DNA from 2 places in the Neptunomonas sp. ABH4_499 genome. Region 2 is predicted to be linked to the other one. Evidence: predicted binding sites of a transcription regulator. Region 2 holds the regulator's gene; the other holds the start of a gene.
What was found. Region 2 encodes LexA, which represses DNA repair genes until DNA is damaged. Its sites were predicted from a motif close to TACTGTNTANNTANACAGTA; they were not measured.
Positions count from the first base shown of each region.

Region 1: ACXAF9_RS11575 (LexA family protein) is a predicted target of LexA. The motif match lies at 2,734-2,753, and genes of this name have one in related genera.

Region 1 is NZ_JBSWXK010000010.1:22,425-38,958, reverse strand. Features, by position in the region: gene ACXAF9_RS11590 (STY0301 family protein) at 176-562, opposite strand; gene ACXAF9_RS11585 (hypothetical protein) at 597-980, opposite strand; gene ACXAF9_RS11580 (Y-family DNA polymerase) at 1,052-2,314, opposite strand; gene ACXAF9_RS11575 (LexA family protein) at 2,314-2,721, opposite strand; gene adhP (alcohol dehydrogenase AdhP) at 2,873-3,889, opposite strand; gene ACXAF9_RS11565 (hypothetical protein) at 4,233-4,934, opposite strand; gene ACXAF9_RS11560 (hypothetical protein) at 5,006-5,686, opposite strand; gene ACXAF9_RS11555 (Tle-like phospholipase domain-containing protein) at 5,679-6,437, opposite strand; gene ACXAF9_RS11550 (flavodoxin family protein) at 6,566-7,117, opposite strand; gene ACXAF9_RS11545 (SDR family oxidoreductase) at 7,175-8,032, opposite strand; gene ACXAF9_RS11540 (winged helix-turn-helix transcriptional regulator) at 8,146-8,610, shown strand; gene gpt (xanthine phosphoribosyltransferase) at 8,839-9,342, shown strand; gene ACXAF9_RS11530 (hypothetical protein) at 9,355-9,633, opposite strand; gene ACXAF9_RS11525 (BMP family ABC transporter substrate-binding protein) at 9,632-10,717, shown strand; gene ACXAF9_RS11520 (isopenicillin N synthase family dioxygenase) at 10,825-11,859, shown strand; gene ACXAF9_RS11515 (adenosine deaminase) at 11,902-12,894, shown strand; gene ACXAF9_RS11510 (EamA family transporter) at 12,922-13,800, shown strand; gene ACXAF9_RS11505 (beta-ketoacyl-ACP synthase) at 13,807-15,036, opposite strand; gene ACXAF9_RS11500 (3-ketoacyl-ACP reductase FabG2) at 15,056-15,793, opposite strand; gene ACXAF9_RS11495 (hotdog family protein) at 15,815-16,285, opposite strand; gene ACXAF9_RS11490 (beta-ketoacyl-ACP synthase) at 16,282-16,534, opposite strand, start outside.
Region 2 is NZ_JBSWXK010000013.1:11,274-27,807, forward strand. Features, by position in the region: gene ACXAF9_RS13675 (putative bifunctional diguanylate cyclase/phosphodiesterase) at 1-321, opposite strand, end outside; gene ACXAF9_RS13680 (patatin-like phospholipase family protein) at 411-1,274, opposite strand; gene ACXAF9_RS13685 (DUF4892 domain-containing protein) at 1,285-2,130, opposite strand; gene ACXAF9_RS13690 (alpha/beta hydrolase) at 2,214-3,059, opposite strand; gene sixA (phosphohistidine phosphatase SixA) at 3,091-3,549, opposite strand; gene ACXAF9_RS13700 (NAD(P)H-dependent glycerol-3-phosphate dehydrogenase) at 3,549-4,580, opposite strand; gene rhlB (ATP-dependent RNA helicase RhlB) at 4,711-6,528, opposite strand; gene dinG (ATP-dependent DNA helicase DinG) at 6,536-8,653, opposite strand; gene lexA (transcriptional repressor LexA) at 8,794-9,420, shown strand; gene ACXAF9_RS13720 (SulA-like leucine-rich domain-containing protein) at 9,420-9,923, shown strand; gene ACXAF9_RS13725 (hypothetical protein) at 9,951-10,217, opposite strand; gene ACXAF9_RS13730 (DUF6586 family protein) at 10,228-10,749, opposite strand; gene topA (type I DNA topoisomerase) at 10,789-13,428, opposite strand; gene ACXAF9_RS13740 (DNA topoisomerase I) at 13,788-14,375, shown strand; gene ACXAF9_RS13745 (UvrD-helicase domain-containing protein) at 14,333-16,534, opposite strand, start outside.

The sequences.
Region 1 (16,534 bases), on a different contig from region 2:
ACACAGCCTAAACCTAATAAGGCCATTGCGATTAAAAAGTTCCGATTCATTTGATCTTCTCCACCTGTAATCTCTATGGGAAAGTTCGATACATAGATCTCTATGACAAGGTAAATAAATAGCCCACCCAGTACAGATCCTAATAGTGTAGAGAGTAATGTCTTTGTCATTTTCATCAGTTACAGTGGCTATTGCGTCCAGTCACTGTACATCTCTTTTGCAGGCCAATATTTTTCATCAATGTTACTTCTGTATTGCTGTAATAGCACAACATCCAAATATCTCTTGATGTGAAGAATTCGTACTTGGATTCTCCATTTGGCCCTTCGGCATCCGGCTTGATCAGTCTTTTCTCATCGGGATGTCCATCCGTAAAGCCAACGGCTAATAGGTCATTGGGTAACACTCGGCTGTACTGATCGAAGCCTGCTTGCTCTTTGATCAAGCCTTGTTGGGTTTCTATGTGTTGTGGGCATGTAAACGGATCGGCTGACGATATATGCGGGTACAACACCGTAAATATCAGCAGCGTCTTGAGTGTATTTGCCAGTTTAGATCGCATTACCACACCCCCTCCCGTTGTCTTATCCACTGTTTTAAAAACACATAACGCCGTGTTCTGCATCTAAACTAAGATCTTTATGAACCCAAAAATTAAAGCTGAACGGCGATGGCCCAGTTTCTTTTCGCTGTGTGTCATAGGAATCGAACACTATCGAGCAGCTGAAGCCGATACCTTGCCAATGACAACTTTTGAGCATGAGTAGGCTCCTAGGTTCCATCATCATGTTGTTATGCAATTGATCAAACAGAGCTTTAAAACTGACGTTGCTATTTTGAGTCGAATCGACACAGCCATCTTGAAAAGTTTGTACTTGAGCATTGGACACAACTAAACCATAAGCATCCGGAGTAGGTGGATTGGCATGTGCTGCAATGGGAAGCGCGATAAAAGTAAGGATTTGAAGTGCTTTTTTCATATTCCATCCTTGTAAGCATAAGCTCATCCTGAGCTTGAATGGTTCAAGCTTAAACGCACGTTAGATTGTGATCAATCAAAACACCCCACCCTAATCAGTCCTTCCAGCCGCGTGGTGTATTGGTGGGACAGCCACTCTCGGCGCATCGCAAAGGTTTTTAAGCCGCTCTCTCGGGCGACGAAGGCGGTGTGTTTGCCAAATCGGCCGTTGATTTTATCCAGGCAGTGCATCACTTCGGGGTGTTCTTGGCGGGTGATGAATAGATCGGATTGATCTGGTCTGTCCTCCACCAGATCAACCAGTCCAACGCCGCATTTATAAAAGCGAACGTCCTCTCGGTAGATGCGCTCGATGGCTTGTGAAGCCGCGTGTGTCAGGGTACGAGTGTCGGCGGTGGGATGATCAAACTTCACCAGATGAGAGCGTCGGTAATACGGGGCGGTGTCGTGAGGTGAATTGTGAGCAAAGACAATCATGGCGCGTGCTTTGCCGTTTTGTCGGCGCAGTTTTTCGGCGGCGATGCCTACGTGTTGTGCGGCCGCTTGCTGTAAAGGGCCCAGCGTACTGACCCGCTCGCCAAAGCTTCGGGTACTGTAGATCTCTTTTTTGGGGGCTTGTACGGCATCCCACGTAAGGCGCTGCTCGCCGTTCAGCTCGTACACTAAGTTCGAAATTTTGATCGAGTAGTGTTTGCGCATTAACGCGGGGTTCGCGTTGGCCAGATCCCAGCCGGTGTGGATTCCGCTGGCTAAAAATTGCTTGGTTAAGCGTCGCCCAACGCCCCAGACCTTATCAATCGGGATCTGCTTTAAGATCTGCTCGCGTTTGATTTCGGAATCGATCACCGCAACACCACGAAAGCCCGGTAAACGCTTAGCGGCATGATTGGCGATTTTGGCCAGCGATAGTGTGGGGGCGATACCGACGCCCACCGGTAAGCGCACCTCTTTCCATAAGGTTCGGCGGATCTGCCATGCGTAGGGTTCAAACCCTTCGCTTGGGGTAAAGTGCAGAAAACTTAAAAAGCACTCATCGATGCTGTACACGTGAAGGTCTGGCGCAAAGCGCGCGCAGGTATCCATCATGCGCGCGCTGATGTCCGCGTACAGCTCGTAATTGCTGGAGCGAATCACCACCCCATGATTGGCCAAGTGGTCTTTGATCTGAAAGTAGGCTCCAAACATCGGGATATTGAGCTTTTTCGCCATCGGGCAAGCAGCCACCACACAGCCATCGTTATTACTGAGCACCACCACGGGCCGCTTACGTATGCTGGGGTCGAAGATCTTCTCGCACGATGCATACATGCCTGTCGCATCGACAAGCGCGAACATCAGCGCAGCTCCTTCGTGAGGGGTCTGAACAGCCGAATCGAGCGGGTGACCACGCCCTCCACCGAGAACTCATCCCCTTCGCGCAGTTGATAGTCACGAAACAGTTGGGAGGAGGACAGCAAGCGCTTGTTGCGGGTATCAGCAATTTTGCAGACGAATGCGCCGTTTAAGGTAGCAACGATCACATCGCCATCGCGTACGGTTTCTGCGCGGGACACGACCAGAATATCGCCTGGGAAGATGCCGACGCCGGTCATGGATTCCCCTTCGACAATACCAAGGTAGGTTGCACTGGGGTGATCAATCAGAATGTTATCAAGCGACAAGGCAAGCTCGGCATATTCTGCCGCAGGCGACTCAAAACCGCTGATGCCTGCTTGTGCTCTAAGAGGAATGAATGGCAGCATAGTGACACCAGATACTGTTTATATATACAGCATTCTAGGTTGATTTTTAGAAAGATCAAGCACTGTGCTGTGAGGAGGCCCATCCATGGAAGATTTAGGGGTGGCAGCATAAAAAAAGGCGCCGAAGCGCCCTTTTATATCGATCAAACGATCAGTTCATTTCCATCACGATACGGCCGGTGATCTCACCTTTCTCCATATCCGCGAAGATCTCGTTGATGTCTTCAAGTTTCTTCGTTTCGATGGTCGCGCGCACTTTACCTTCGGCGGCAAACTGCAGGCACTCTTTTAGATCTTTACGGGTACCGACAATGGAGCCGATGATGCGCACACCGTTCAGCACGGTATCGAAGATTGGCACTGGCATCTCTTCAGGTGGCAGACCAACCAAGACGCAAGCGCCGCCACGACGGATCGATTTGTATGCTTCTGAGAACGCAGGCTTAGACACCGCCGTGCAGACAACGCCGTGTACGCCACCGTTGGTGAGTTCGGCGATTTTCTCGGATGGGCTCTCTTTCATAAAGTCGATGCAGTGCGCTGCACCCAGCTCTTTTGCCAGAGCCATTTTGGCATCACCGGTATCAACCGCAATCACGTTCATACCCATCGCAACCGCGTACTGAATGGCCAAGTGACCCAAGCCACCTACGCCCACAATCGCCATCCACTGACCGGGTTTCACTTCAGACACTTTCAGCGCCTTGTACGTAGTCACGCCCGCACAGAACAGAGGTGCCGCTTCGACATAGCTTAAACCGTCTGGGATTTTAACTGTGTAGTCACCGTTAGCTAGGCAGTATTCCGCAAAGCCACCGTCAACCGAGTAGCCTGCGTTGTGCTGTTCCAGACACAGGGTCTCTTTACCTTCGAGGCAGTAATCGCAGTGACCGCAGGCGCTGTACAACCAAGGAATACCCACGCGATCGCCTTTTTTCAGGTGGCTGATTTCACTGCCAACCTCAACAATTTCGCCCACACCTTCGTGCCCAGGTACCAGAGGCATCTTTGGTTTGACCGGCCAGTCTCCGTGGCAGGCGTGTAAATCGGTATGGCAGACGCCGCACGCATGAATCTTTACCAATACATCGTGTGCTTTTACCTCAGGTAGCGGCATCTCTTTGATTTCTAAAGGACCTTTAAATTCGCTAACAACAGCAGCTTTCATATCAATCTCTCCTTGATACGCTGTAAACAAAAATCATTATCATGTGTTATGCGATCTATTAGACCCGATGTGAGCAGATAGTTTTTAGACGCAGGTCAGCAATAGGTCGTGATTTTGTAGTACTAAAGTACTGTTTTTTTACTGAAATTGATCGAGGGCAAAAGAAAAAGAGGTAAAGAAGAGTGAGGAGGGCTCCTCACTCTTAGATCAAGAGAGGTTACTTCACGAGGGCTTTGGATAGATCCAAAAGCTCTTTTTTCTCTAGAGTAGACTGATCTAGATAATGCGATAGCCCATTCAGATCTGCGCAATATAACCTACACGGCGCTCAGTGGGAGTGTTCCTAAGGTGGGCATAACGACCCGCAATTTTTCATGTAAAAATCTTTAATGTCCTGTGGTAAAGGTATTTTCAGATATCCGTAGGAAGATAAATCATCGGTTTCTTTTAATTTGTCGGTAATTCTAAGAATGGGTTGAACACCTACGGGTACGTCTGTACCGGTATAAAGATATACGGCTTCCACATCTGGTCCAGGAATGGCTACTTCAATGAGGGTATATCCCGGAAGAATAGTATTAGAGTAACGTAAAAAAGATGCCGTACCTGCTAGGTTCTTTGAGTAAGTAAGCACTCGACCAGCGTATTCATCACTTTGGCGTTTTTCTTCAATATTATGCTTTTTCAGTTTTTCTTTATCTGAAAACCCCCTAGCTTGGGAGAAACTTAAGAAACCATACGTTGAACTTTCATAAGCCAGAAATGTTTTATCAGGTTCGGTAAAGTTTAGATTAATAGGGTCTGTAATAAATAATTGAAGGTTAAACTTTTCTGCATGCAGTGTGTGAGATTTAAATGCTTTAACTGCATGTATACCGTCAGGTAAGTCAACAGGAGTCCCACTCACTGTTTTCAAGGTTTGACTAAAGTTTTCATCATAAGCAAAGGCATAGTCTTGATCGGTTTTATTACTAGTGCTTTGATCACTGCCTGATGAACAACCAATAAAAAATAAAGTAGATAAAATTATATATTTTTTAAGCATTACTAAATCGTTTTGTTCTTATATATAATATGAACAGTTATTTATCTATAAATAACTGTTCATAAATATCCTCAAGGGCATACCGTTCCACAATTTTCCATGTAGAAATCCTGAATTTCTTGCGGAAGCGGTATTTTTAAGTACCCATCGGAAGATATATCATCCGTTTCCTTAAGTTTTCCTGTAATTTTTAGAAGGTTTTTGATTCCCGTCACTGGTTTATCGCCAGTGAATAAGTAAACAGCAGTATCTTCTGGGCCGGGAATAGCAACCTCGATCAAGGTGTGATTTGGTATTACGTTTTTAGTATAACGAAGAAAGATAGCTGTTCCAGCCATAAGTTCTGAATATGACAAGACTCTTGTACCATATTCATCACTTTGCTGTTTTTCGAGCCTATTCTCTTGTTCCTGAAGGGAATCGTTGGTGTAGGATACCACTCCTTCAAAGTGAGCAAACCCATAGGTTGCATTTTCATAAGACAACAATGTCTTTTCTTCTTCCTTAAAGCCTAAGTCTATATCGTTACTGACATAGATTTGTAGAATGAAGCCCTCAGCTAACCCCGATTTTGACTTAAAAGCTCTAAGCGCATGAATTCCATCTGGTAGTTCTACTGGAGATCCTTTCATGTTATACGTTTTTTCAAAACCTTTACTATAAACAAAGGCGTAGTCTTTTTTATCATCAGCATTAATGTTTAATGAGGTGATTGATAAAAGTACCGCTATTAAAAAATATATATTATTCATACCATTGAATCTCATCGTTCAGTTCTGTAATACTAGCAAGAACGTTAGCTAACTTTGATATTTCATGAGCACAAAGTGTTCTCAAAGCAGCACGTTTTGCTCTGGTTATAGATAATAGGGAATAATCAGTCTCGCAACTTTTATTTTCTAGGGTAATAGAGTTTTTTACTATTTTAGGGCCGGCCCCTATTGAAACGATATCCCATTCGCTGCGAATGTGTAATACATTTCTATATGAATCCATATAAGTTCTGATGCCATTTTTATTTTTTATATAATTTGTGATATTAGATATTGTGCTGGAAAATACAGAGGTAAATAAAATGTTTCTATCAGAGGCTAGTGCTGTTCTTCTCATTCCGGGCGCATTAAAGGTAACAACAGGATAGTTTTTCCTAGATGAAAGTAATGCAGCTAATCCACCACCCAAAGAATGTCCTGTAAGTGTAAGCTTGTTTCTACTTTTTAATTGCAATTTATATAAAACAGAGTTTAAAGTTCTCTCTGCTGATTTATATTGGTCAGGTGTTATACCTAAAGTTAATTGGATATCGCTTTTTACATCACCTGTTATGGCATCCGTTCCTCTAAAAACAACAACATATTCATCTCCCTTTTTTAATAAGGCAGCAAAAAAGCCTTTTGTACTAAAAAAATCATATGTAGGTTGTACTAATTCCCAACCATCGACATGCGGGTGGTCATCATATGAGGCTTCGCAAATTTTAGCCAGTTCGTATACGGAAGGCATAATATTTCCTTTTACTATTGATTGATTTACTCATCCTGAGCAAACGCGACTATACAAGACTGAGCATTCTTTAGCCAGTACGCAAAAAAGAGCGCCGAAACGCTCTTTTCCGTGATCAACGGGGTCAATTACCCCAGTTTCTGGGTGACTTCGGCGATGCGTTTGCCGTATTCGACGGCGGTATCCAAGTCCCCCTGCGGGATCTCGTCGGTGCTGGCATCCGATGGGGATTGCACCAAAAGGCCAACCGAGCCGCCCAAGTTGTTGATGTCTTGGCGAGTGGCCGCTTTGGTGTTGCTTGGCGGTAAGCCCAAGCTCACCCAGATGCCGCCGTGTTGAGAGGCCAAGGTTTGTATCGCAATCAAAGAGACTTGCTTATCGCCATTTAGGCTTGCGCTGTTGGTAAAGCCGCCAAATACCTTGTCTTTCCAGCCTTGGGTAAACCAAATTTTAGAGGTGGCATCGGCAAACTTTTTAAACTGCCAGCTCGGTGTGCCCATGTAGGTCGGGGCGCCAAAGACGATGGCTTTAGCGGCGTTTAGAGTATCCCAATCGCTGTCGGCGATGTCGCCGTTTTCATCAATGGCGATCAGAGCACCGTTTGCGCCTTTGGCAACGTGTTCGGCCACGACTTTGGTGTGTCCGTACCCAGAATGATAAATCACGATAACGTCAGACATTCGCTTTCTCCTTGTCGGTTTTCTGTGTAGAGCGTTTTGAAAAGCATCGGTTCACTGTTATTGGCTTAGCGCGTCGCGCACGCTCTGCTTCATTGACGTGGTTGGGCGTCTCAGTAGCGTTGAAAGCGTCTGGCTATCATCAAACAGCGCACCGTGAGAGGCACCTACGTCGGAGTCAGCCAGAATGTGCGCAAAGCCCTCCGGCAGTCCGGCTTTAACGAGTAGCTCGCGGTACTCCGCTTCGGATAGGTTGTTAAAGGTGACGGTTTTGCCGCTAAATTCGCTGATCCATGCCGCAAAATCCGCCAAGGTGTAAGCGCTATCACCTGCCAGTTCAAACACTTGGCCAGATGCGATGCTCTTATCCAAAAGGACGTTGGCTGCTGCTTCGGCGTAATCGGCTCTTGGAGCTGAGGCGATCTTGCCTTCGCCGGTCGCGCCAAACAGCACGCCGTGCTCCAATGCTGTTGGTACGTTGCCCAGATAGTTTTCGCTGTACCAGCCGTTTCGAAGGATCACATACTCAAGGCCTGACGCTTTTAGCGCCGCTTCGGTGGTCTTGTGCTCATCGGCCAAGGTTAATGGGGATTGATCCCCGTGCAGTAAGCTGGTGTAGACCACACGACGAACGCCAGCGGCTTTGGCGGCATCGATGACCGCCTGATGCTGAGCGGCGCGCTGGCCCACTTCGCTGGAGGAGATCAACAACACCTGATCCACCCCTTCAAATGCGGTGGCCAGAGTGGCTGGTTGATTGTAGTCGGCTTGACGCACACGCACGCCTTTGGCTTTTAAGTCGGCGGCTTTCTCAGGGGAGCGTACGGCTGCTACTAAAGCGTGAGCGTCGGTTTTGTTGAGCAATGATTGGATGACGAAAGCACCGAGTTGTCCGGTTGCGCCTGTAATGGCCAGCATGGTGAATCTCCTAAAGTAGGTTGAAAGATGAGGGATCAATCGTGCTCGTTGATCCGTTAAAACCATGCTAAGCTTTAAGCTAACTAAAAGTAAGTACATACAAAAAGGTAAGTATGGATAAAAAAGCGACTAATTCAGGATCAAATCGTTCCGATTCTGCATCAGCCGGCTTGCCGACCTCGTTACATCAGGGCACGCCGCTGTCGATTCAGATGGATCGGGGGAATGTGTTTGCCGAAAAATGCCCCTCTAGGGAGATCCTCAAACACATGACCAGCCGATGGGCGGTGCTGGTGTTTGTGGCTTTATCCAAAGGCACGCATCGGTTCAGCGATCTGCGCCGTTGCATTGGGGGCGTGAGTGAAAAGATGTTGTCACAAACCTTGCAAGCGTTAGAAGCCGATGGGTTTGTAGATCGGATCGCCTATCCTGTGGTGCCGCCGCATGTGGAATACAGCCTTACCCCGCTGGGGTCGCAGGCGGCTGAACATGTGGTGGCGATGGCAGATTGGATCGAATTGCACCTCGGTGAGATCTTAGAAGCGCAAACCCTCTTTGAGCAGAACAACGCGCGCTAGAGGGGAAAACAGTGCAAACGAGGCTCCCGTTGCTCATTTGCACTGCGGTGCTCCATCCAGTCCATTATTAAGCGAGAAGCCGACATAAGCGATGTGGCACGTTGTCGCAGAGCTTTACAGTGACCTGTCTACGGCAGTGGGTACTGCTAAAAACCTGACTTTTGGGTTATGATTTCGCCATTCCGTTAGGGTGATGCGCCTTAACGCCTCTGATTGAAAGGAAAGACTATGTCCCAACACCCTTATAACCGTGATTTTCCCGTATCGTGGGAAGAGCTGCATCGTAACTGCCGTGCCCTGTCGTGGCGTTTGCTGGATAAAGGTCCTTGGAAAGGGATCATTGCGATCACGCGTGGTGGTTTGGTGCCTGCGGCCATCTTGGCGCGTGAGTTGGATATTCGCTTGATCGATACGATCTGCGTCACCAGCTACGGCAAGTCCAAAGCCGGTGAAGCGGCGATGAAACAAGGCGAGCTGAACATCCTAAAAGGCGTGGAAGGCGATGGCGACGGCTTTCTGTTGGTGGATGATCTGGTCGATACCGGTAAGACCGCCAAAGTGGTGCGTGACCTGCTGCCCAAAGCGCACTTTGCGACCATCTATGCCAAACCGGCCGGTTGCCCGTTGGTGGATACCTTTATTACGGAAGTGAGCCAAGATACCTGGATCCGCTTCCCGTGGGATATGGAGTACACCTTCTCGACGCCATTGGCGGAACGCTCCCTCCCCTAGCTTGTATCTTCGTCATCTTAAGGATGCGCTAATGCCCTCTTTTAGCGCATAATGGCGATCGTAACGCGCTGCTTGGGTGCGATGTCGGTGTCCGACATGGTGCGGTGACCACTGAACCCTGCAAAGCGGCGTACCAAAAAGCTGACCGTCCGTAAGTTTTGGCGCGAGTGTGCGTTTAATCTTGTCTTTCTGGTCAGCTTTTTGCATTCTGATTTCGACAAAATGATCGGTCAGGACAATAACGACGAACGCCTGATCGCCCAATATCAGACCAATGAGGACTCTATCCATGAAAAAACCCGCGCTGAAATCACTCCTGACGGGCATCGTTGCCGGCCTTGGTTTGGCCGCTTCCATGACAGTCGCAGCGGATGATCCGATGAAAGTGGGCTTTGTCTATGTAGGACCAACCGGGGATTTTGGTTGGAGCTACCAGCACGATCAAGGTCGTAAGGCCGTTGAAGAGCACTTTGGCGACAAAGTTGAGACCACCTTTGTTGAAAACGTTCCTGAAGGCGCGGACGCTGAGCGTGTGATTCGTAACTTGGCCAAGTCCGGCCATGAACTGATCTTCACGACCTCCTTTGGTTTCATGAACCCAACGCTGAAAGTGGCTAAGCAGTTCCCGAAAGTGACGTTTGAACACGCCACCGGTTACAAGCGCGCTAAAAACGTCGGTACGTACATCTCTAATACTTACGAAGGTCGTTACATCGCAGGTTTCGTAGCGGCGAAGATGACCAAGTCCAACAAAGTGGGCTACATCGCCTCTTTCCCGATCCCAGAAGTCATCCGCGATATTAACTCTGTGCAATTGGCGCTGAACAAGTACAACCCCGATGCCGAGCTGAAAATCGTGTGGGTCAATACCTGGTTTGATCCGGGTAAAGAAGCCGATGCCGCCAATGCGATGATCGACCAAGGCGTTGATGTGATTCTGCAGCACACCGACTCTCCTGCAGCGATGCAAGCGGCGGATCGTCGTGGTGTCTTTGCGGCCGGTCAAGCGTCTGATATGTCCCGTTTTGGCCCTAAATCGCACCTGTTCTCAGTCGTGGATAACTGGAATCCGTACTACATCAAACGTGTACAAGAAGTGATGGATGGCAAATGGACCTCCGAAGATCACTGGGGCGGTATGGCTGAAGAAGAGATCGTGATCCCTGAATTCAGCGCGACGGTTCCGGCTGAGGTCGCGAGCGAAGCGCAAGCTCTGATCGATGGTATCAAAGCCGGTACGGTTCATCCGTTTGCTGGCCCAATCAAGAACCAAGCCGGTGAGCTGATGGTGAAGGACGGTGAAATCCTGCCTCACGAGCAGATCGCAGGCATGAACTGGTACGTTGAAGGCGTGAAAGGCGATATCCCTAAATAAGCTGACACCCCCAACGTCTGGGCTGTGGTGCGGCCCAAACAAATAACACACTGGGCCTTGCGCATGGCGTAAGGCTCCCTCTTTTAACCCAATAAAGGAGGTGTGTTATGACACCCGAACGCCCTTTTGAACACGCCGTTGAATCCAACGCGCACTCGACTCATCCTACCCAAACGCAATCTGGCATCGCCGAGATCCCGTTGATCGACATCGCGCCTTTGTTCAGTGATGAACCAAAGGACTGGACCGCGGTGGCGGAACAGATCGATCAAGCGTGCCAAGGCAGTGGGTTTTTCTACATCAAAGGACACGGTGTTTCACACGAAACCATGCAATCGGTCATGAACATGGCCAAAACCCTGTTTGATAGCCCGATGGCGCTGAAAAAAGCGATCGATATCACCCAAAGCGATCATCACCGCGGCTACGGCTCCATTGCCACAGAGCAACTGGACCCAGAGCGCCCAGGGGACTTTAAAGAAACCTTCGATATGGCGCGCAATCTGGGGGCTGATCATCCCGATGTAATGGCCAACAAACCATTGCACGGACCCAATCGCTACCCTGAAATTGAGGGATTTCAAGCGATGATGGAAACCCATTATTGGCGCATGCTGGAGGTGGGTAAAACCGTGTTGCGCGGTATCGCCATAGCGTTAAAGATTGAGCCGGACTTTTTTGATCAGCGCTTTGCTGAGCCGATCTCCGTGCTACGCTTTATACATTACCCGCCCGACAGCGGTCGGACCGATGAGGCGCAGATTGGCGCAGGTGCACATACCGATTATGGTTGCATCACAGTGCTCTACCAAGACGCCGCTGGTGGTCTTCAAGTGCGCAATCGCCAAGGTGAATGGATTGATGCCCCACCGATTGAGGGTACGTTTGTGATCAACATTGGCGATATGATGGCGCGTTGGAGTAACGATCGCTACACCTCGACACCGCACCGCGTGGTCAATCCAGAGGCTGGGCACCGTTACTCATCGCCGTTCTTTGTTGAACCCAACTTTGATACGGACATCTATTGCTTACCCGGCTGCAGCGATGACGCACACCCAGCCAAATACCCCGCCATTTCAGCGGGTGAGTATCTGTTGTCGCGCTTTCGAGATACGTACGCCTATCGCAAAGAGAAATAACGCATCTGTGTGATCTGTGATCAGAAGGAGCCTCTTATGAGTATGCAGGATTTTATCCACACCTTACCCAAAGCTGAGTTGCACTTGCACCTTGAGGGCAGTTTGGAGCCGGAGCTGATGTTTGCCTTGGCCAAACGCAATGGCATTGAACTGCCCTATGAGTCGGTCGATCAGATTCGCTCGGCGTACCAGTTCAGTAATTTGCAGGACTTTTTGGACATCTACTACCAAGGCGCGGGCGTGCTGCAAACCGAGCAGGACTTCTATGATCTGACCTTTGCCTACCTAAAACGCTGCCACGAGCAAGGTGTGGTGCATGTGGAGCCGTTTTTCGACCCGCAAACCCACACCGATCGGGGCATTGCGTTCGAGGTAGTGATCAATGGCATTGATGCCGCGTTAAAGGACGGCATGCGGGATTTTGGCATCACCAGCTACCTGATCCTGTCCTTTTTGCGCCATTTAAGCGAAGAAGCGGCGTTTGACACCCTTGAACAAGCGATGCCGTTTCAGGATCGCTTTATCGCGGTGGGACTCGATAGCTCCGAGCTGGGTAACCCGCCCGAGAAGTTTGCTCGTGTGTTTGATAAAGCCCGAGCCGAAGGGTTTAAAGCCGTTGCGCATGCCGGTGAAGAAGGCCCGCCTGAGTACATTTGGGACGCTTTGAACCTATTAAAGGTGGATCGGATTGATCACGGCGTGGCGGCTTTTAAAGACCCGCGCTTGATGGAGCACCTGGCCGAAACGGGTACTACGTTAACCGTGTGCCCGCTCTCCAATACCAAGCTTTGCGTCTATAAGGATATGCGTGAGCACCCCATTCTGACCATGATGGATCAGGGGGTACGTGTGACCGTCAACTCCGATGATCCGGCCTATTTTGGTGGTTACGTCGGTGAGAACTTTATGGCACTCTATGACGCCCTAGGCCTCACCAAGGTGCAAGCACGTAAGCTTGCGATGAACAGCATTGAAGGCAGCTTCCTACCGCCTAACGAACAGCAAGCGCTGATAACCTTGATCGAGAGCCGATAGTTTACTCACAGTAAGTAAGGACTCACTTTGATCTATCTGGTTGGCGTTACCCTGCTTTGGGCTTTTTCGTTTAGTTTGATTGGGGTGTATCTGGCAGGCCAGGTCGACAGTTACTTTGCGGTGTTAACCCGCATCGTACTGGCAGGCTTGCTGTTTTTACCGTTTCTGCGCTTCTCGGGACTCAAACCTACATTCGTATTGGGCGTAATGGGCGTTGGCGCGCTGCAATTTGGCGTGACCTATGTGTGTTTGTATCGCTCGTTTGAGTTTTTATCCGTCCCTGAGGTGCTGCTCTTTACGATCTTCACGCCTTTGTATGTGTCGTTGATCAATGATCTTTTGGTACGTCGCTTCTCTAGTGCGGCGTTAGTGTCCACCGCCATTGCCGTGATCGGTGCGGCGATTATCCGCTACGATTCGGTCAGTGACGATTTTGTGCTGGGCTTTTTGATCTTACAGTTGGCCAACCTCACCTTTGCGATGGGTCAAGTGGGTTACGCACGCTTGGTGGATCGCTTTAAGCCGAATGCACCGCTCTACAAGAGCTTTGCGCTGTTCTTTTTAGGCGCATTGCTGGTGGTGCTTCCCGCGTTTGTGCTGCTCGGTAACCCCGAAAAACTCCCGTCGACGCCAACGCATTGGGGCGTATTAGCATGGCTTGGTATCGCCGCATCGGGTCTTGGTTTCTATTTCTGGAATGTGGGGGCCACTAAGGTGGATGCAGGCACCTTAGGCATTATGAACAATGCGCTGATACCGGCCGGTTTGATCATTAATGTTTTGATTTGGAACCGCGATGCCGACCTTGTGCGCCTGTTGATTGGCGGTGCCGTGATTATGGCATCCCTTTGGGTAAACAGCGCGTGGCAGCGCAAAGAGAAACAGGCCGCTCAATCCGCGGCCTAATCGGAATCAGCCTTCCCAGCGTTTGAAGATCAACGAGGTGTTGATCCCGCCAAAGGCGAAGTTGTTGCTCATCACATAATCGGTCGTGATGTGGCGGCCTTCGTGCTGAATGTAGTCCAGATCTCCACACGCCTCGTCAACCGTTTCTAGGTTGGCGGTGGCGTGGAACCAGCCCTCTCGCATCATCTCGATCGCGACCCATGCCTCTAACGCGCCGCACGCTCCAAGCGTGTGGCCTGTGAAGCTTTTGAAGGAGCTGATCGGTGTCGTGTTGCCAAAGACATTGGCCGTTGCGGTGGATTCTGCGACATCGCCTCGTGCGGTTGCCGTGCCGTGGGCGCTCACGTAGCCGATCTGATCGGCCGATACGCCCGCGTCTTCCAAGGATAAACGGATCGCTTGCTCCATGGTTGCCGCCGAAGGCTGAGTCACATGCGTACCGTCGGAGTTGGAGCCATAGCCCACCAGTTCCGCATAGATATGAGCGCCACGGGCTTTAGCGTGCTCAAGTTCCTCTAAAATCAGAGTCCCTGCGCCTTCACCGATTACCAAACCATCCCGTGCGGCATCAAACGGACGTGGCGAGCGCTCTGGGTGCTCGTTCATCACACTGGTCGCATACAGGGTATCAAACACCGCGGCTTGGGTTGCACACAGGGCTTCACAGCCACCTGCGACCATCACGGTTTGTTTGCCAAAGCGGATCAACTCATAGGCCGAACCAATCCCCTGACTGCCCGATGTACAGGCACTGGAGGTGGTCACAACACGTCCTGTCAGACCAAAGTGGACGCCAATATTCACCGGGGCCGTATGCGCCATCATGCGGATGTAGGAGTTGGCGTTTAGCCCATCGGACGACTCGTTCAGAATCATGTTGCCAAACTCCCCAAAGGACTTGGTATCGCCCGAGGAGGAGCCATAGGACACGCCGGTCTTGCCGCTGGTTAAGATCGGGTGATCCAGCAGATTGGCATCCGCCAGCGCGCGCTCGGTGGCGGCAACGGCGTACTGCGCCACCAGTCCCATGCTGCGCAGCGCTTTACGTGAGTAATGCTTAGGCATCACAAAGTCGTTTACTGGCGCACCCAAGCGGGTGTTAAGGCCGTCGTAGGCGTCCCATTCTTGGATGTATTCAACGCCCGTATCAAGGCGGCTTAGACGATCACGGATGGTGGGCCAGTCGTGGCCGATCGGCGAGTAGCCCGCCATCCCTGTAACTACAACTCGTTTCATAAGCTTCTATCGTGTTGGATCAGAACATGCCGCCGTTTACGGAAATCACCTGACGAGTGATGTAAGCGGCATCGTCTGACATTAAAAAACTCACTGTACCGGCGACTTCACTCGCCTGCCCTGCGCGCTGCATCGGGATCATCTTCATCGCTTCCTCCATGATCAGATGCTCGGTCATGTCGGTTTCGATAAACCCAGGGGCCACACAGTTAACGGTGATCTTGCGTTTGGCCAACTCCACTGCCAGCGCTTTGGTCGCGCCGATGATGCCTGCTTTGGCGGCACTGTAGTTGACCTGCCCACGGTTACCCATCTCACCAGACACGGAAGACAGGGTCACAATGCGGCCGGGTTTGCGACGGCGCACCATCGGCATGATCACGGGGTGCAGCACATTATAGAAGCCATCCAGATTGGTGCGCAGTACCGCGTCCCAATCTTCGGCAGGCATCGCAGGGAAGGCGTTATCACGGCTGATGCCGGCGTTACACACCACCCCGTAATAGGCGCCGTGGGTTTCGATGTCCTCTTCGATGATCGCTTGCGCGGTGTCTCTCTCCGCAACGTCAAATTGCAGAATGCGTGCGGTACGCCCAAGCGCCGCGATCTCTTGCGCGGTCTGCTCGGCTTCGTCGTGGCCAGAGCGGCAATGCAATACCAAATCAAAGCCATCGTTGGCCAAGCGCAGTGCGATGGCTTTGCCGATGCCTCGGCTGGAACCTGTGACCAGCACGGTTCCTTTTGTCGATGCGTCCATAAAGATCTCTATCGTTGGCGCTTACTGCGCTTTTACACTGTTCATATACTCGGCAACGTCATCGGGTTGATAGACGTTAAGCCGAGCACTGGCGTGGATACTTGGTTCGGTGTCCTCGGGCAGTCGCCCGCTTAATTCGCACTGAAAGACGCTCAGGCCGTTATCGGCGATCATCTCGCGCTCGGCGCGGATGCGAAGCTCAGCCCCTTTGGGAAACCACTCCACGTTGCAATCGTACTTGCGGGTACCCACCAAAAAACCGATTTTAGGCTCACCGCCCTTAAGGCGCTCTTGAAGCCCCGCAAACGCCCCAATCGCTTGGGCAAGATACTCGATGCCAATCCACGCAGGGACGCCCTGTTCTGTAACAAACACGGTGTCATTGTGGATGGTAAGGCCCGCTTCTAGGTGCTCGTCACCGTAACCTAGTAATTGCTCGAGCAGACTCATGCGCCCGCTGTGCGGGACTAATTGATCAATCGTGTAGCTCATTGTACACGCCCCAAGAGTAAGGCGATGTTGTTGCCACCAAACGCATAGGAGTTACTGAGCACTGTATCGACGCTCTGTGTCGGCAGATGCGTTTGTACCCAGTTGAGCGTTGGCAACTCAGGGTCGGGCGTATCGAGCTTCGCTTGTTGAGGCACTTCGCGCAGTTGATCGGTCAGGAGTAAATAACACAGCGCAGCCTCTAGAGCGCCTGCCGCACCCAAGGTATGGCCTGTGTAGGGCTTTGTAGAG
Region 2 (16,534 bases):
AACGCCCAGTATGTCCCGAACCGCATTAATCAAGCGAAGCCCGGCATCCTCGGTTTCCATAACCACATCGACCAACACGACGGCAAAATCGTTTCGTTGTGCCAAAAGAGTCGATGCTTCTGCAAATGAGCCTACGCGCTCCAAATGGATGGGTTTGCCAAGAACTTCGGCATCCATCAAAGCGAATTGAATGGAGTCTTGAAAATCCGAGTCATCATCGACCGACAGTACGCGCCAGTGTGTAAACTCTTCCGTGGCGAGCCAATTGCCAGCGTCGCTATCATTCTTTTCAGAATTTTCCCATGGCTTGAATTGATTCATGACAGTCCTTATCACCCAAATTGTTCACCTACTGTTAAGAATAGATGATAGTCAGGAAATTCACCTAATCAAGTCAGACTTTTGTTGGTTTAGCGACGCTCTAGAGCACTTAGCGCGTCATTAGCACACGCAAAACCCCGATCGATCACTTCGCTGGCACGATGGAAGTCGTGAAAGCGACAGGTATCTGCGGGGACCGAGATCAACACATCCGGCGGGTAACCCGCTATCTTGTACTGGGACAAAGCGCCCTGCATCACCTCGACCGCCCCCATCACCAAGTCTATATTGCCATCAAATTTTGGCTTAACCGGTTCCGGTTCTTGGCAGTTTTGATCATCCAACGCGTAATCGGACATCGGGTGATCCAACCAACAGGAGGGCTGGGGCACCTCAAACTGCGGGACTTGTCGTTGCGCGTTAAGATCAACAGCAATGATCAGATCAGAATGCGCAGCCACTACCGGAATAATTGGGAGTGGGTTCAGCACACCACCATCCACAAGGATACGATTGCGCTCGATCACAGGTGTAAATACGCCTGGTACGGCAATGGAGGCGCGAATGGCAGATTGCAAAGAACCACGCTGAAACCAAACCTCTTTTTGATGCACAAGGTCGGTTGCAACGGCTGTGAAGGGTATAGACAGATCCTCTATATTGGGGTCACCAATGAGATCTTTTAGGCGGCCAAAGAGCTTATCCCCTCGGATGGCGCCCATTTTAAAGGTGATGTCCAAAAGCGCAATGACATTAAACCGCGACAGTGTTTTGACCCATTGGGTGTAATCATCCAAGCGCCCTGCGGCGTACACGCCACCGATCAAGGCGCCCATAGAGCTGCCCGCGATGCAATCCACCTGATAACCGCGCGCTTCGAGCGCCTTAATGACACCGATGTGAGCGTACCCACGTGCACCACCGCTACCGAGCACCAGTGAAACCGTCGTCATACATCACCTCCTAGGGGCGCTGTACCACCATCACGATCACAGAAACATGATCTTTCAGTACCGAAGGGGCGTACGCCCCAAGGCTTTGCACTTGTACAGAAGGCAGAGCCGATAAAGACTCTTTGAGTTGATTAGCCAGTGCTGAAGCTTGTTTTACCGCGCCATCAAAGCTCACACCTTGATGGTGCACCACAAGCGTGGGACTCAACCCTTTGGCACTTAATTGCTCGATCACCGAGGATAAAACGGAGGGATCAGGCAGCTCATCGACCGCTATTACCGCATAACCTTCGGTCAGTGCTTCGGCCGAGAGACGCGCGGCAGGGTCGGTTTCAACTACATCTAAGTGTGCGTAAACCCGTCTATTGCCCCGCTCTACGATATAAAGCGACAAGGTTTGACCCGGCAATTGCGCATTCACAACGTATTGGGAATCGACCAAGCCATAGAGTTTAGATTCGTTATAGATCTCGTTAGCCCATACACTGCTGCTGCCACAGCTTCGACCATTGCATTCGAAACGAACCGTGGCATCACGTGAGGAAATTTGATCTTTAAAAGCGCGATAGACATCGCGGGTACGAGTGCTTTGGGGCATCTCATACGTGAGACGCACCAACTCGCCGGTGAGGGTTTCAGAGCGTTCAGGGCGCTCGATACCATTAACGGTTTCGATGCCACCCAATGCCAAGGTGTAACGCTCTTGCGGTTGCTCTTTGAAGCGCACAATCCAAGAACCCGCGTAGCGCTCAAGCACTTCCGGGTCTTTTGCGCCGCGCACATCCGTTTGTGCCAAGGCTGTAGTGACTGAACACGCGAGAAGACCCGCGAGTACGATCTTTCTTGTTATCTTCATTCGAATCCCGTTTTGCCGTTATTCAATGAGCCATACACTCAGTATAGACCGATCATATAGGGATCACGAACGAAAACAATACTTTAGCTTTTTGCTAACACACCAAGGATATGCGTAGCGATCTTTTCAGCAGGCTCTGGCTCCATGTGCAAATGGTGGTTGCCAGATAAGCGCATCACGTCTAAATCCGTGACCTGATCCATCCGATTCTGCCAGTCTGAAGCATCAATACCGTCGTGCCCTAAATACACGTTTACGGGGCATTTGATGGATCGGAGCATCGCCAGCACTTGCTTCTCGGTCATGCGATTAATAGAAGGAAGCATTAAGCGGTGATCGCTGCACCAAGTATAACCACCCTCGACTTTACCAATACCACGCTCAATCAACCATTCAGCGGCTTGGCGCCCTACTGGCCAGCGACTGCTCATGCGTACCTCGATGGCGGTTTCGACATCCGGATAAGGGCGAAGCGTACGGCGCTGCAATCGTTTTTGCTTAATGATCGCATCGGCCATCAATTTGGGAAGGTCGTTCTCTGGGTAGGTTAACGGCGCTAACCCTTCGATTAAAAAGAGCTGCTCAACACGTTCCGGAAACAACGCCGCAAAGAGACTCGCCACCGATGCTCCCATGGAGTGACCAATGATGCTGACCTTGCCATACCCGTGAAGGTCTAACAGGTTAAGAAGGTCACTGACGTTTTCCCAGATGTAATAGGTATCACCCGGCGGCCTATGATCCGAATGGCCATGCCCAGCCAAGTCGAGCGCCACAAAATGGTATTGATCAAAATGCGTGCGCAATTGATGGAATGAGTTGGCGTTATCCAGCCATCCATGAAGCGCAATCAGGGTTTTAGGGGCTCCTTGCCCGGATTCTACCGCCTTAAGAGTGATGTGATCTAATGCATAGGTCACTTCATGCATGACAAGAGCTACCCAAAAATGAAAACAGAAATTACGGTTGGATTATACCCGAAGCCGAACCCGGCCAGAGCATATCAATTGTGTTTAGTTGGCCTGGGTCGTAAGGAAACGGATTGAAAATATGGCCGTTTACAAAGTGACTGGTCAACAAGCCGATCAACGGCTGATGAGTGATCACCAAAAGGGACTTATTATCCTCTTTTGGCCAGTTTTCCTCTAATGCTGTTACCGCATCGGGAATACTACTGTCAGGGGTAATGCGCGCATCGGTGATGATCTCGACTGACTGAGACAAACACTCTTGCATCAATTTGGCGGTCTGCTGAGTACGCGTGAATGGGCTTGCAACAATGCGTACCACGCTTTCAAGCGGCTTTTGATAGGTCGCCGCTTGCTGAAGAACAAACGCGACGCCACGGTCGGTTAACGTTCGAGACTCGTCGGTAAGCGCAGCCCACCCAGCCTCTCCGTGGCGCATCAAAAACAGCATTATTGCCCCTCGCGCGGCAGAACAAATTCAACGTCGGTGCTTTGTTCGTTGGTCATCATGGTTTTGGCGACCTCTTGAACGTGTGCGCCGTTAAAGACCACTTCGTACAGGCCCGACACCAACGGCATGTAAATGCCCATCTCGTCGGCCTTCTCTTTAATGATGCGAATCGTGTTCACACCTTCAGCGACCTCACCTAAAGCTTCGACGGCTTCTTCTAAGTTCTGCCCTTTGCCTAAGGCATGACCGACGCGGTAGTTACGACTGAGCGGTGACATACAGGTCACGATCAAATCGCCAACACCTGCCAACCCTAAAAAAGTCATTGGGTTAGCTCCCATACTGACCGCAAAACGGCTCATCTCAGCCAAGCTTCGGGTTAACAACATGCTTTTGGTGTTTTCACCCATGCCGAGCGCCGCACTTAAACCGGCCGCAATGGCATAGATGTTTTTCAACGTGCCGCCAAGTTCCACACCGTACATATCGGAGCTTGCATACACTCGGAAATAACTTTGATGAAGCGCCGACTGAACATCCGCTCTAAGCTGCTCATCGTCGCTGGCAATCACCGTGGCCGTTAAATGATGTTGTGCAACCTCTTTAGCCAGATTAGGGCCAGATAGCACACCCACTCGCGCCCCCGGAAGTTCCTCTTTGAGGATTTGACTCATCAGGCTGAAAGTCGCACCTTCAATCCCTTTTGTCGTGCTGATAACGCCATGCTCTGGCGTAACCAGCGTTTTAATCTGCTGCACCACGCTTCGAAAGCTTGGGCTTGGAATCGCAACAAAAATCAGTTCGGCACCTTGAATGGCTGATTCGATGTCGTTCGTCGCGATTAAAGATTCGGAAAGGGTATAACCAGGTAGGTAGCGAAGGTTTTCATGCTGCTCGTTGATCTCGCGTGCACGATCCTGATCGCGCATCCATTGACTGACTTGGATGCCCTTCTCGGCCATGATGTTTGCAATGACGGTACCGAAACTGCCCCCGCCTAAGACAGCGACTTTACGTGGCTGCTGTGTCATAACGAATGAAACCTTCTGTTAGCGATCATTTAAACACGGGCTCTTAACACGATAACCCATGCCACAATCCCACCCAGCGCACTGCTGCTATTTGAGCACGCTGGGTGTTTGAAAAGCCAAAGCCTGTTAATTAAGGCTTTGGTTCTTCACGCTCTTTGATGGATTCATCATTGTCTTGTTCCGCTAAAGCGCTCTCTTCTTGTGAAGAATCATCCGCTTTTTCAGAAGAAGACCCGGCTGCTGATGCGTCACTGGGTGCCTCTGGCTCTGACGATGTGGCATCAAACATATCTTCGGTCACAGGTGTTGCTGACTGAGATGTAGTATCTGTCACAGGCTTTGCGGTTTCTTCAGCGGCAGGCTCTGTAACCGATTCAGCTGACTCAGTGCTCTCAATAGTATCGTCAGCTTTTTCAGCCTCAACCACCACAGGTTTCGTCTCGGGTGCTTGTTCATCAGCCACTTCCGTCGCTTCAGTAGCCTGTGCTGCTTCGACCGCTTGCTTTTCGGTTTCTGATTCAGCGTCATCTGCAACCGTTGAGGCTTCAGGTGCTGCTTCTACTTCTGGCTCTGCACTTTGCGCGTTTTCACTGGCCGCTGCTTCAACTTCAGCAACTTGAGCGATATCTTGCAACAACTCTTCACTTGGGTGGATACACTCAAGCTTAACACCGGTTTCTTGCTCGATTTCCGGAATCAAGAAGGAGTCATTTTCACACGCGAAGCAGATGGAAGTACCGGTGGCACCTGCACGACCGGTTCGACCAATACGGTGAACGTAATCATCGGCATCTTCGGGTAATTGATAGTTTACAACGTGTGTAACGCCATCAATGTGAATACCACGGCCAGCCACATCGGTTGCGACCAATACGCTGATCTTACCGCTTCGGAAATCTTCCAATGTGCGGTTACGTTTGTTCTGTGGAATTTCGCCCGACATCAACGCCGCTTTAAAGCCATCTTTACGCAGTTTCTCGGCCAATGAACGGGTTTCGCCACGACGGTTACAGAACACGATGACACGTTCAATCTCATTCACACGAATGTAGTTACGCAGCAACTTGTACTTCTCTTGGCTGGACACCAAGAAGACTTTTTGCGAAACGTTGTCGGTCGTTTGACGTTCGGATTCGATCTCGATCTGAACCGGATCAACCGTCCACTGACGCGCAAGGTTCATAATCTCGTCGGTAAAGGTTGCACTGTACAAAAGCGTCTGACGGTCCTGACCTTTACGCGGTGTTTGACGAATGATGGTACGCACATCTGGGATAAAGCCCATGCTGAGCATACGGTCCGCTTCATCCAGTACCAGTACTTCAACGTTGTGCAGATCCACCTCTTTGGAGCGAACAAAGTCGATCAAACGGCCCGGCGTTGCCACCAAAATATCCGTTGTACCCGATGCGATCTGCTTACGCTGTTTGTCGTAATCCATACCGCCAACGAGGGTAACCACGTTCAAATCGGTGTACTTACACAAGGCTTTCGCATCTTCCGCGATCTGCTGAGCAAGCTCTCGCGTTGGTGCAATGATAAGTGCACGAGGCTCGCCTTTACGAAGGTCCGTCTCAAGGGAGTAATCCACCAAATCGGTGATCAAACCCACCAAGAAAGCAGCGGTTTTACCGGTACCGGTTTGTGCTTTACCAATGATGTCTTTACCCGCTAACGCAGGCACGATCGTTTCGGCCTGAATCGGGGTGCAGTATTCGAAGCCCAAATCTTGAATGCCGTGAAGGACAACATCGGGCAGATCAAAATCCAGAAAGCGTTTCTTACCTTCGGCCTTGGCTACAACGTATTGTGCAGGTGTCCAGCGATTGTCTTTTTTCGGCTTACGATTACGCGAAGAAGTACGACGCTTATCATTACGTGGCTTCTTTGGCTGATCGTTCTGCTCAGCGGACTTCTGAACTTCGTTTGACGTGGTTTCCAATGTCATTCTCGCTCTACTCGATGTCTCTTCTAAATGGAGGCAGCGCATCCAAAAGTTGTCGGCCGTAACGTCGGGTCACGACGCGACGGTCCAATAAAATGACCTCTCCGGCATCTTGTTCGCTACGCAATAAACGCCCAACAGCCTGAGTCAGTCGAATGGAAGCCTCGGGGACGGTCCATTCCATAAAGGCGTTCCCGCCTTTGGCTTCTATCCATTCCGCCATGGTCGCATCCACCGGATCATCCGGGACGCCAAATGGCAGTTTGGTGATGATGACTTGTTTTAAGTAATCACCGGGTAAATCCACACCTTCTGCAAATGAGGCTAAGCCCCAGATGATGCTGGCTTTACCTTGATCGATTCGCTCTTTGTGCTTTTTGATGATCTCATTTTTGGTTAAATCACCTTGCACCAGCAATCGGTCGGACAGTGTACCACTCAATTGATCTTTAATTGATAACATCTGCCGCCAAGAGCTGAATAATACCAGTGTTGCCGTCGCTTTACCGAGTGCCTGCTTCAAAAAAGTCGCTACTTCATCCGAATGCTCATCCGGTTTACCAGGGTCCGAGTGCATTTTTGGCACTTTTAGGACACCACAACGGGCATAATCGAACGGACTTGGCAGTTGTTCTGACACCGTTTCAAGGGGCAATCCAAGATCACCCTTAATGCGATCAAAACGACCGAGCGCCGTTAAGGTTGCCGAGGTCAGCACCACACCAAAGGCGGGCTTCCACAAGTGTTCTTCCAAGGTATCCGCAGCCGAAACAGGGCTGCTGCGACATTCATAATCAAGCCCGTCGGAGGACTCAACCAAGTTGATCCATCGCGCAGTTGGTGCAACACCAGGCACATCGGCCTTGGCGTAACTTCGGGCCAACCAATAAATGGACTGCGCACGCGACCACGCCTGACCCATCTTAGGGTACCAACGCTCGGCCACTTCACGTTTGATTTCAGGAATCCCGCCATCCAGCGCTTCTTTTAAGAGATCAACAATCTGCTCGGCCTTAAGACTCCATCGCTCCGCCGCTTGGGCAAGGCCTTTGCAGGGCTCCATTAAAGACTCAGGCAACACCCCCTGCGGGAATCGAAAACGATCCTTTTGGATATCCTCTGGGGAGATCATCGCCGACAACTGTAAGTTTAAAAGCTCTAACTGCTGATGCATCTCGCTTGCCGCCGGAGCGATTTTTTCAATGTACTGCATCATGACTGGCTGACTATCACAGTCATCGATGAGGTGATCAAGCTGGCGAGTGATCGTCTTTAACCAACGATCGGTACTTTTTACACGCAGGTTGTAAGCGAAGTGCCCTGTGGTTTTGGCCGATAAGTGGTGTGCCTCATCAAACACGTACACCGATTGAACTGGGTCCGGCAAAATAGCACCGCCCCCAAGCGATAAGTCGGCCAAGACAAGGTCATGGTTTGCAACCACCACATCGGCTTTATCCAGCGAATCACGCGACTTAAAAAAAGGACACACATTAAAGTGCATGCAACGACGATTGGTGCAGCGGGTGTGATCACTGGTCAGTGGCTGCCAAAGGTCCTCATCCAGCTCATCTTTTAAGCTATCACGGTCGCCATCCCACTGACCCGAGGCAAATTGATCCAACAATTCGGAATAGAGCTGCACCGATGCTGGGTCCATCTTATGCTCATATTCATCTTCATAAAGGGCCATTTGTCCTAATTGACCTTGGCCTTCTAAGATCTTTTCAGCGTGCTGAATGCAGAAGTAACGACCACGGCCTTTGGCCAACATATAGGTGACCGGCGTTTCCATTAAGCGCGAAGCTTCAGGGAGGTCTTTATGCAGAAGCTGCTCCTGAAGAGCAACCGTTGCTGTCGAGATGACCAGCGTTTTACCTTGGCTTTTGGCGATCGGAATCGCGCCAATCAGATACGCCATGGTTTTACCGGTGCCTGTGCCCGCTTCGATCAAACAGATGTGATCCTGCCCTTTTCGCTCACCTTTTTCGTTCACCTCGATATTACCGAGGGTTCGGGCGATTTGAGCGATCATCATCTTTTGCCCATATCGCGGCTTTAAATCATGCAGACTTAAGAACTGTCGATAGGCTTCTTGGATCGATTTTTTTAACGCGTCGCTGAGCACAAAGTGGCCTCTTAGTTGTTCGGGCGGGGATCATACCAAGATACTGGATATTTAAACAGAAAATCTCTTTACAGCGCGACGCTCCTGTATATAATCACATGTACTGTATATAAAAACAGTCACCTTACAGGGGTAAGCGTATGAAACTGACACAGCGTCAAACGGAAGTTCTCGCCTGCGTTCGAGATCACATTCTTGAAACCGGCTATCCGCCCACCCGTGCAGATATTGCGCGTACCTTGGGTTTTAAATCGGCCAATGCAGCTGAAGAGCACCTTAAAGCTTTGGCCCGCAAAGGTGCGATCGAAATGATCCCCGGCACCTCGCGCGGCATTCGCATTCCCGATTTGGAAGAAGCGAAAAACGAAGCAGAACCCGAAGGTTTACCTTTGATTGGCCGCGTGGCTGCAGGTAACCCTGTGCTGGCTCAGGAACACATCGAAGAGCACTGCACGATTTCAGCCAACTTCTTTCATCCGCCTGCCAACTATCTTTTGCGTGTCCACGGCACCAGCATGAAGAACATCGGCATCATGGATGGTGACCTTCTGGCCGTTCACCAAACCAGCGAAGCGCGTAATGGACAGATCATCGTTGCCCGCATCGGCGAGGAAGTCACGGTAAAACGCTTCCAAAAAACCGGTCACAAAGTTGAGCTGATTGCCGAGAACGAGGAGTTCGCGCCGATTGTGGTTGATCTTCGACACGACGAGTTCACCATCGAAGGTCTAGGTGTTGGCGTTATCCGTCAAGGGAGTGAACCCTAATGCAGATGGTCTTTCCTGAGTTTTTACCCCATACGGCGACATCCGAACAGCCTGCTGGCCTAGAAACTTTAGGTAGGATTCGCCCTGCAACACCACGAACACACGCCGCAATCGCGGTAAAACCCAAACAGAATCATAGCGGTGGTCATGTGACTGAGATTGTTAGCCACAGTTTAGCCCTGGAAGAGCTTGATCTCCTCCTGCCTGTGCTGGCAAAACTCAGTCATACTAACCGTTGGCTCACTTGGATTGATCCACCTAAAACATTGCCTAAAGCCCTTCTGCTTGAAGCGGGTATCGATTTGAATAAGGTGATGATTCTGCGTTCTGATGAGCATTTCAGTACCGAGCGTTTGGCCAATATGGCCCTTAAAATCGGCAACTGCAATGTGGTGATCAATTGGGATGGCGAGCTGAGCAATCAAAGTTACGATGCGCTCGTTAATGCGGCTCAACGCGGTGGGAGTGATGCGATGTTGATTCGTTGCCGTGCCGCCCACTGACAGTGCGGCCGCGGCAAGCACCTTCGGTCAGTGAATAACCGATGGGCGAATCGTTTCGATATCGATCTCTTGCTCTACCTGCTCGCCTTCAAGCGGCATCTCACCACTTAGGTCCGACAGCATGTGTGCTCCGGCTACTAACATCATTCGGGCGAGCTCTTCGGTTTTTTCTAACAGATTATCACTGACCTCTTCCGACACTGTTAATGTCATCAAGGCCTCTTCATCGCCTGACCGGCGCATAACATATTCGCCAGATGGCAAACGTACGATTTCTAACACTACTTCGTCCATCGTTTACACATTACCACTCTTGGAACGACGAACGCTGCGCTTCCAGCAAACGTCGTATCTCGTTTAACCAACCTTTCAGCTCGATCAGCAAGTCTTTATCTTGCTTATGATCTGGGTTGATTTGCACCACGTGTATCTCTGAAACACTCATCGACTTTGGCTCAACAACCCCATCGGCTGCACGCCAACAAGCCTGATAAGCGGACATCAAACGATTCAACCAACTGCCCCGAATCGAGAGTAGCTGGCGAATCTCTTGAACCTCTGGCGACTCTTGCACAGAGGCCTCAACCATCTGTTCTAAGTCATCGAAGGCCTTAACAGCCGCCGGATTAAAGCGATACTTTTCGGCAATCTCTTTGTAGTAGGCATCCAGTGCCGATGCCATTAAAAACAGAATGCTTTCGTGTAACGCCTCAATCTTGGCGTGTTTATCCCAGCCATTTTCGTCGTGCGCATCTTCAAGCATATCTAACTGAATTCGCGCAAAGTTAACCTTCTGGTTAGTTCGCACTAAATATACTTGGCTCATCGCGCCCTCCGCCTGACTGTGCCAATGGGTGTAAGCGAGTTACTTCTTCTTGGCTTTGGGCTCTTCAATGGCCCACTTGCCGCCCTCAAAGAAAGCCTTCCAACCCGTTGCCTTACCTTCAACCTCAGTCATGACGTACTGCTCTTTGGTTTTACGGCTGTAACGAACGATCGTCTCGTTGCCTTCATTGTCATGCGTTGGCGCACTGAACAAGAAAGCGTATTTAGGGTCGATCTCTTTTTCGTGCGGCAAAAGCTCAATGATTTTCGGCGCACGCGTCTCCCGGTTTTTCGGGAACTGGCTTGCCGCAAGGAACAGACCGCTGGCACCATCACGTAGGATGTAAGTGTCTTCGACTTTCTCGCAGGCAAGTTCCGGCATCGGTACCGGGTTCATTTTTGGTGGCGCAGGCTCACCGTTTTTCAAGAGCTTACGAGTGTTTTTACACGACTCACTGGTACAGCCAAAATATTTACCAAATCGGCCATTTTTTAGCTGCATGTCCGAACCGCATTTATCGCACTCAATCACAGGGCCATCATACCCCTTGATGCGATAGCTGCCTTGCTCGACTTCAAAACCTGGGCAATCTGGGTTGTTACCACAGATGTGCAACTTACGGTTTTGGTCAATCAGGTAGCTGTCCATGGCGCTGTCGCACAGCGGACAACGGTGCTTATTACGCAAAATGCGTGATTCTTCCTCTTCGTCCGCTTCCGCGCTGACGACCTCATCCCCTGGAATCAGGTTGATGGTCTCTTTGCAGCGCTCTTTCGGCGGCAGTGCATAACCGGAGCACCCTAAGAATACGCCGGTGCTGCCGGTACGAATCATCATCGGACGCCCACACGCAGGACATGGAATATCCGTTTCCGTTGGTGAGTTTGGACGCATACCGTGCTCAGTATCCTGAGCTTCGGTCAACTTGCGGGTAAAGCCTTGATAGAAGCGATCCAGCAGGACTTTCCAATCTGCTTCACCATCGGCGATCTCATCGAGCGCATCTTCCATGCGCGCAGTGAAGCTGTAATCCATCAAGTCGGTAAAGTTCTCGTTGAGACGTTCGGTCACAATATCGCCCATTTTACAGGCGTAAAAGCGGCGGTTTTGAACCTCAACATAACCACGATCTTGAATGGTCGAGATGATCGATGCGTAAGTGGATGGACGGCCAATACCGCGCTTTTCAAGCTCTTTAACCAAGCTGGCTTCGGTAAAACGCGCTGTTGGCTTGGTAAAATGCTGTTTAGGGTCCAGCGCTTTAAGAGCCAAGACTTCACCGGCTTTCACATCCGGGAGGATCACATCCTCATCGCCTTTGCCCTTGCTTGGCATAACACGAGTGTAACCATCAAAGCGCAAAATGCGGCCTTTGGTGGTCAGCTCATAATCGCCCGCTTTTACAAAAATACGAGAGCTGGTGTACTGCGCCGGTGTCATCTGACACGCCAAGAATTGACGACGAATAAGATCGTACAAGCGCTCTGCGTCGCGTTCCATCCCGGTCAGTTGAGTGGATTCACGTTCAACATCCGATGGACGGATCGCTTCGTGAGCCTCTTGAGCGCCCTCTTTGCTGGAATAGCGAATAGGCTGCTCTGGTAAGTATTTAGCGCCGTAATTGGACTCAATGTACTCACGGCACGACGCCACTGCCTCATCAGACAGGTTGGTCGAGTCCGTACGCATATAGGTGATGTAACCGGCCTCGTATAGGCGCTGGGCTAACATCATGGTTTTCTTCACACCAAAGCCTAAGCGGGTACTCGCCGCCTGCTGCAGCGTCGAGGTAATAAACGGTGCCGAAGGCTTACTGGTGGTCGGCTTATCTTCGCGGTTGAGCACTTTGAAATCTGAGGATTTCAGCGCATCCAGGTGCTTTTGCGTTTCGCTTTCTGATTCAGGTCGAAAGGCTTTGCCAGCCGCTTTAGAGACTTGTAAGCGCAGGTCAGTATCTGGGATTGCTACGGTATCGGCGTGTACTTCCCAGTACTCTTCCGGGATAAACGCGCGAATCTCTTTTTCACGCTCTACAACCAGTTTTACGGCAACCGATTGAACACGCCCTGCAGACAGACCACGCGCGACCTTTTCCCACAGTAGGGGCGATAACATGTAACCTACAACACGGTCGAGGAATCGACGCGCTTGCTGGGCGTTGACGCGACTGATGTCTAACTGGCTTGGATCATCAAACGCCGAGGTAATCGCTTTTTTGGTGATCTCGTTAAAGACAACACGACGAAACTTGTCATCTTCACCGCCAATGGACTCTTTCAAGTGCCACGCGATGGCTTCCCCTTCACGGTCCAAATCGGTCGCGAGATAGATGGTGTCGGCATTTTTAGCGAGCTTTTTGAGCTCATCTACCACTTTTTCTTTGCCGGGGAGGATCTCATAATGCGCTTCCCAACCGTTCTCAGGATTAACACCCATGCGGTTGATCAGCTGCTCTTTTGATTTGCGCGCCTTGTACTCTGCTTTTTCATCAGGCGACATTTTGCGTGTCAGCGCCGCCTGTTTAGCACGTTCTTTCGGGTCGGTTTTCTGAGCGCTACCACTGGTTGGCAGATCTCGAATATGACCTACGCTCGATTTAACGATGTAGTCGTTCCCCAAGTACTTATTTATGGTTTTGGCTTTGGCAGGAGACTCTACAATTACGAGCGACTTACCCATCAGTCTGTGTATCCTCAAATTGGTGGCGGCAAAAAACAGCGTGCATATATAAGTGCTTAACATTACAGGGTCAAGCAACTCTACCAAAAAAAGCTGTAATCACTATAATTCAATAAAACAACAAAGCCTCGGACATCCTATACTTTAGGCGTGTTCCGAACTTGGCACGATGCGTTTACAAACATACCGTTAATGTCCGTCTGTTTCATTCCAACAGCGTTCAGAAAAAGAGGCAGCCGTTCTTGCAAACTGAATACATCTATTATCTTTTACTCATTGGCTTCATCGGCTTATGTGCCATTGGCTTGAATTATTTTATATCAAGACGTGAACACGCCGCAGAAGTCAAGGGGGATCGTTTGCGCGAATTACGAACCCAAACCTTTTATATTCTGGATACCATCGCCGCTTTAAAATCAGCCGGTTGTCGAGATGACATCTTAGATCGACTCAATCAGCACGCCCTATCGCTGATCGAAGAGATCACCCTGTTGGCGCCCGATTCGGATTTAATGACTCAGGTAAATAATCAAAAGGAGTCGGTCGACCGAACTCTGCCAGGGCAAGCCAAGTTCACCAATGATAAAGATCTCAAACGGTTCCAAATTTACATCAACTACACCGAAAAGCTGCTAAAAAAGATGCTCGACCAAAACAAAATTTCGCCCTCTCAAGCGAAAGGTTACGGTCAGGAATTGTACTGGCTCAGCATCCTTGTCGTAGCTGAAGCTCACATTCAACAAGCCCACCAGCTTTTAAATAATGGTGAGCGTTTAATGGCCTATTCCCACCTGAAACATGCCAAAGCGGTGTTGGTCCGCTCTATGGTTTCGCAGACCAAAAAGCAGCCGAAACTCGACGAGATCCAACCGCTGATTAAAGAACTTGAACCCAAGAAGACGGTTTACGAAGGCACACTTGGGGATAAAGTTTCCGACGCTGGATGAGGCTCGTTCAGTCGAACGTCGATTGTATTTTCCGTATGGGTGCACGGCGATTGCGAGTTACCATAATTGCGGCACCCCCAAAACTCGCCATATTGACCACGGCGCTTCACCATTTCTGCCCCGCACTGTGGACAGATAGGCACCGTGTGCGCACATGAGGCATCCAAACACACCTTGAACCGCCCCTGACGCACCATTGGGCTAGAGCACTTTTGACAGACACGTTCTTTGTGTTGGCAAAGCGGGTATTTACTGCACCCCAAAAACGAACCATGCTGACTGGTACGCCGAACCAGCGTTCCTGTTTTACAGCGGACACACTTCATTAAATGAAACAGGTGTTGAGTCAGATTCGTATCAAACTCCGCCAACTCGATATCGTATTTGCCTTTAATCAGCTCGATAACAAACTCAGAGGCCACTGCCATATCAGCAATCAAATAGGCTCGATGTCTAGCACGCGTAAGCGCCACATAAAAGAGTCTGCGCTCCTCGGAAAATTCAAATGTTTCTGCGTTGGGTAAAAAAGCGTCCAGCAGTGGGTGCGTCTGCTTTTTTGACGGGAACCCAAACTTCCCGGTTTCAAGCCCCAGCAAAACTACGTAATCCGCCTCTTTGCCTTTGGAGGCATGGATGGTCATAGCGCTAAGCGTTAAGTTTGGGTAACGCGCTTCCAATACCCGACGCTCGGAGTGATCCGGAAGATAAAACCCAAAACGACTGAGCACAAGCACACTGGCACCCTCGCTTGCCATCGTCGCGATGTTATCCAACACTCGCGCCAAACGGCTCTCGGTAATAGGACCGTGCTGATCGCGATTATCCGCCCTAAGCACAGATACCGACGGTTTATTCACCACGCTTTGCGTCGTTAACTCTTTGGCAAGCTGACTTGGGTTTTCAAGTACAAACCGTGTGGCCACATTACTGATGCGGTTGTTAAAGCGGAAAGTTAAATCCAGCGGCGTGATTCGGGTTGGCCCAAACACGCTCTCAAACTGGGTGGTTAAAGTAAGATCACTACCGGTAAATCGGTAGATCGCCTGCCAGTCATCCCCTACACCAAACAAGGTCGCCCCGGGGACAGAGGTTTTCAAAAGCTGTATCAATCGTGCCCTTGGCTCCGAGATGTCCTGAAACTCATCGACCAATATAAAAGTCCAAGGACTGACAAACCGCCCCGATTTCACATATTCGATCGCTTTATGGACCATGTCATCAAAGTCGATTAACCCTTGTGCTTTAAGCATCGACTCGTAGGCATCCACAATGGGTTTTAACAAGTTTAAAGCCGCCGAAACTTGATGAGGCCGCTCAGCCCCTTGGATCACCTCGACTAAACGCTCTGGCTCAAAGCCATTGGCACGGTAGCGCTTTAACAGATCCGTCAATAAAGATGAAAACGCCTGGATCGCCCCGAACTCTCTTAATGTTTCAAGGACCGCCTCAGGCGGTAATGGATCGCAGTTTATCCTAAGCGAAGACAAGGCATGATCAATCGCATTGAACAAAATCCCTTCTTGGGTTTGATAATGAAAAAGCTCGATTAACGTCGTCCCTTGAGCTTCATGAACAGAGCGCTTCCAAGCCAAGCTGTCGTTGTACTCCTGTGCATTGATGTAAGGGGCGGTGTTCCCATTGCGTTCCGTGCCAATGTACTCAATGTAGACGTCGTGTTGCGGCAGGTAGAAGTCTGGTCGGTATTGTCGATACTCCTTCGTTGCCGTGTCGTGCTGATAAGGGGGTTCGTATCGGTACTCGATCCCTTGCTTGAATAGGTAGTTGGCCACCAAGCATTCACCCAGGCTTTTTACCTGCTCGCCTTTTAAGGTTCGGATGTCATTTGCCAGCAGAAAGTCGTAATACTCACCTTCGCTTTCAAAGTCGAACTCATTCGCATCGGGGTACAGGTACTTCGCAAAATAACGAATCGCGGTTTCTTGATACTCGGGCTGTTTTAGCAGCGCCTCAAACCACTCGTTCACTTGCCATGCCAGTAACTTGTCGTCTTCAGCAAAGGGCGTAATGGATGGCTGTTTGCCTTCAACCTTGGCAATGATCTCTTTACCAAGTTTATGAAAGGTTGTGGCCATTATCCCTTTGGCATTTAACTTTGCGTCTAAACGGGTCTGCATCTCCTTTGCGGCTTTGTTAGCAAA